Regions from separate parts of the Shewanella inventionis genome, predicted to be linked through region 1. Evidence: predicted binding sites of a transcription regulator. Region 1 holds the regulator's gene; the other holds the start of a gene.
What was found. Region 1 encodes MetJ, which represses methionine synthesis genes. Its sites were predicted from a motif close to TAGACGTCTAGACGTCTA; they were not measured.
Positions count from the first base shown of each region.

Region 2: the regulator MetJ is predicted to act here: its motif matches at 1,302-1,319, upstream of serA (phosphoglycerate dehydrogenase).

Region 1 covers NZ_CP082926.1:1,111,023-1,113,233, forward strand. The annotation lists gene K8B83_RS05085 (sulfite exporter TauE/SafE family protein) at 273-1,013, opposite strand; gene metJ (met regulon transcriptional regulator MetJ) at 1,079-1,393, opposite strand; gene metB (cystathionine gamma-synthase) at 1,606-2,211, shown strand, end outside.
Region 2 covers NZ_CP082926.1:4,567,389-4,569,599, reverse strand. The annotation lists gene serA (phosphoglycerate dehydrogenase) at 1-1,165, opposite strand, end outside; gene K8B83_RS20525 (DUF2238 domain-containing protein) at 1,367-1,975, shown strand.

The sequences.
Region 1 (2,211 bases):
TTAAAAACGTGTAAATTGAGACGAACGGATTGATGCCTAGCCATCTAAGCAACTCTTTATTTGCAAAGAGTCATTCAACAAAGAGTAAAACGTTTTTAGCCGAACCCTTTGGGCAGCGTTTATTGGCCATTTTTAGTGCGGTATCGACTTTTTATAAAGAATAACTGCACCTCAAAGTCTCTGCTGCGCAGTTATATATGAGTAATGGGCAACAATTTGCTGCAAAACAACCTTGAAAGATCAACAGACCCTAAAAATTCAATGAGAACACTTTAGTGAATGAGCGCACTCATGGATTTTATCGCGAGCACTGTTGCGCTGATACTGCATAATACTAATGTGGCGATGCGGGTTTTATTTTTATCGATATGGTTAATGAGCAAGCCGGATACAAGGTAGCCGCCAATCACGGATGGTAATAACAGTAATGACAACCACAGATGTTTTATCTCAACCAGGCCGACGACAGCTAAAATTGCAAACGCAATGAGCGAACTGAACACAAAAAAGGCTGACAATGCGGCTCTAAATTGGTTGGCATCTTGCCCGGCGAGCAAAATGGCCATAGGTGGACCACCGATGGCGGCGATATTACCAAAAATGCCTGAGAATATACCTGCAATAAATAAGCTTATTCGGTTAATTGGAGCGGTAATTTTGTAAACACTGAGCATAACGGCAATGTATACAATGGCCGCAATAATTAACCCGAGTATGGCTTGTGGGGCAAACAGTAATAAGCCTGCACCTATAAATCCACCGGGTATTCGGCCCAGTAAAGCATATTGCAATCCATTAAATTGCAGGTGGCCGCGTTCTCTGAATAAGGTCATTGCTGAAATGGCAAATCCCATCACAATGATGGGAACGGGGACAAGTTGGGGGTTAACAATATAGAGTAAGGGGCTAGCAACAACGGCTAACCCAAAACCAATTAAGCTTTGGGTTAGCGCGCCAAAAAAAACGATTACTGATGCCAGTATCAACGTTGATGGTTCGATAAATGACATCATTTAATTCTCTATAAAAACATGACTGCTTCTTGGGCAGTTTCAAAGTCTATTGATTAGCGTAAGTGTTATTCGAGCTCTTCCCACTCGATACCCATTTCATCCATCAACTTTTTCGCTTCACTAGGAATGCTATCAGGCTCATCTTTTGATAAGTCGCCGTCATTTGGTAATGGTTGTCCTGTGTATGCATGCAAAAACGCTTCGCATAGCAGTTCACTATTAGTGGCATGTCGTAGATTATTTATCTGACGACGAGTCCGCTCATCTGTTAGTACTTTTAATACTTTTAAAGGGATAGAAACCGTAATCTTTTTTACTTGCTCATTTTTTTTGCCGTGTTCGGCATAGGGGCTGATATATTCGCCATTCCATTCAGTCATTAACTTACCCTTAACGATAAATACGGGGCAGATTTTAACCCCTTACAATCTCTAGTCAAATTATTGCTACTATTTCTTGACGATTGCAAATAGATTTCTTTATGTTTAGACGTCTAAATGGCTAAAACTGGTTGACGAACTCAGGTCTCTTAGGTAAATTTGGACGTCTAGACATCTCTTGAGTGTGTTTGCGAAATTTTTTAGGAGTCATTATGACTAAGTATCAAAGCGCCACAATGGCTGTTCGCCAGGGTATTGAATCAGACACACAACATGGAGCAGTGGTTCCACCCATTTATTTGTCGACCAATTATTCGTTTGATGGCCATAAAAATCCGCGCGAATTTGACTATAGCCGTTCGGGTAATCCAACACGTAACATTTTAGGTGATGCGCTCGCCAACCTTGAGCAAGGCGCTACAGGGGTCGTGACCTGTACTGGTATGGCTGCAATCACCTTAGTAACCAGTTTACTTGGCCCAGATGATTTATTAGTGGTGCCACACGATTGCTATGGTGGCAGTTACCGTCTGTTTACCAATTTGGCGAAAAAAGGCCAATTTAAATTAGTGGTGGTCGATCAAACCGATGCTCAGGCATTAAGCCGGGCAATTGCTCAAAAACCCAAAATGGTATGGCTAGAAACTCCGTCAAATCCTTTACTGCGTGTCGTTGATATCGAAGCTATTAGCCGTGCTTGCCATGACGTAGGCGCATTAGTGACAGTAGATAACACTTTTTTATCGCCAATATTGCAGCAACCATTATTGCTCGGAGCTGACATTGTTATTCATTCAACCACGAAATACATCAATGGC
Region 2 (2,211 bases), 1.4 Mb from region 1:
CCTGATCTGAGTCGACTTCCATTACCACATAACCGATTTCTGCTGTGGTTTGTAAGTACTGAGCAGCAATGTTAATGCCTTTTTCAGAAAACGCTTGGTTGATTTTAATCAATACACCAGGACGGTTTTGGTGAATATGCAATAAACGCGATGCGCCTTTGTGCTGTGGCAATGACACTTCAGGGAAGTTAACCGCTGATAAAGTTGAACCATTATCAGAATATTTAGCTAATTTACCTGCGACTTCAATACCGATGTTTTCTTGAGCCTCGGCAGTACTGCCACCAATGTGAGGTGTGAGTAACACATTATCAAGACCACGTAATGGGCTGATAAATTCATCATCATTTGATTTTGGCTCAACAGGGAACACATCAATCGCTGCGCCAGCGATGTGATCAGATTTAAGTGCCGCAGCTAAATCTTCAATATCGACTACCGTGCCGCGTGAAGCATTAATAAAGAAACTGCCCTGACGCATTTTGGCAAATTCGGCTTTAGCAAACATGTCTTTTGTTTGCGGGGTTTCTGGCACATGTAAACTCACCACATCAGCTTGAGCGAGCAGATCATCCATTGAGTGAACTTGTGATGCATTACCGAGCGGCAATTTATCTTCGATATCAAAGAAAATCACTTTCATGCCTAGGGTTTCGGCCAAAATACCCAATTGAGTACCGATATGACCATAGCCAATGACACCTAAGGTTTTACCACGGACTTCAACACTGCCGTTGGCGCTCTTTAACCAGCCGCCGCGGTGTGAAATGGCATTACGCTGAGGAATACCGCGCATTAGCATGATAATTTCGCCAATGACTAATTCTGCAACGCTTCGGGTGTTAGAGAATGGTGCGTTGAAAACAGGAATACCTAATTTTTCAGCAGTCGCTAAGTCAACTTGGTTTGTGCCGATACAAAAACAGCCAATTGCCACGAGTTTTTCTGCATGGTGTAACACGTCTGCAGTAAGCTGAGTACGCGATCGTAATCCAACAAAGTGAGCATCCTTAATGGAGGCTAGAAGAGCCTCTTCGCCTAATGAGGCTTTGTGATATTCAATATTGGTGTAACCGGCACGTTCTAGTACATCAACCGCAGTTTGGTGGACGCCCTCCAACAGCAGGATTTTTATTTTATCCTTGTCAAGCGAGTGTTTCGCCATGATATGGGTACCCTCTTATCATTAAATGGTGCTTATGCTAATGCATATACTATTAGTGTTAATGCATATACTTATAGTTGTGATATAAATGCGGACTTCCGACGCAATGCCAAAGTAGCACTTTTTTTTGAGCTTGTGGAGGGCTAGATGGCTAAAGTAATATTTTAATTTTAGAACAATATCGCAGATAAGGAATTTATGATGATAATACGTGCAATATGGATAGCCGTTTACCTGTTGGTATTGTTGTGGTCGGTAAGCAATCCTAAAGACATGTTTACCTGGTGGTTGGAGGCATTACCTGCGCTAATAGCCTTGCCTATCTTATTTTTTAGCCGTAAAAATTTTCCACTGACGTCATTAGCCTATGGATTAATTTTGGTTCATTGTTGTGTATTATTTGTTGGCGCACGTTACACCTATGCCGAAGTGCCTTTATTTGATTGGTTAGCCCAAGTGATGGGCAGCGATCGAAATAATTACGATAAAGTGGGGCATTTTGCTCAAGGTTTTATTCCGGTCATTTTGGCGCGCGAGATTTTTATTCGCAAACAGGTGATGCAAATTGGCGCGTGGTGCCAATTTTTGTCTGTGTGTTTTGTATTGGCGTTTTCAGCTTTTTATGAGCTAATTGAATGGTGGGTTGCAGCTGCAACTGGCGAAAATGCAGAGGCCTTCTTAGGCACCCAGGGTTATGTGTGGGACACACAATCGGATATGTTTTTAGCCCTTATTGGCGGCATCGTTGCTTTGTTGGTGTTAACACCGCTGCATAATAGACAACTTAATCGTTTTACCACAAACATGTAAGGCTGCTTAAGGTTGATTGTGTTGAGCTAACGATTAAGTGTTATTACAAACTTAATGGTCACTCGCGCCGGTTTTTTGAGTGGGAACAACTCGGTATTTGTCAGTCTTTTGGGTGATTAATACTTTTGACCGACATTTCATGCCTATGAACTAGCAAAAATTGACTATGATTGCAGTATCAAATCGGTATTTTACAATAGAGTAAGAGACTTGCTTTTCAGTGACGCTAACACGCT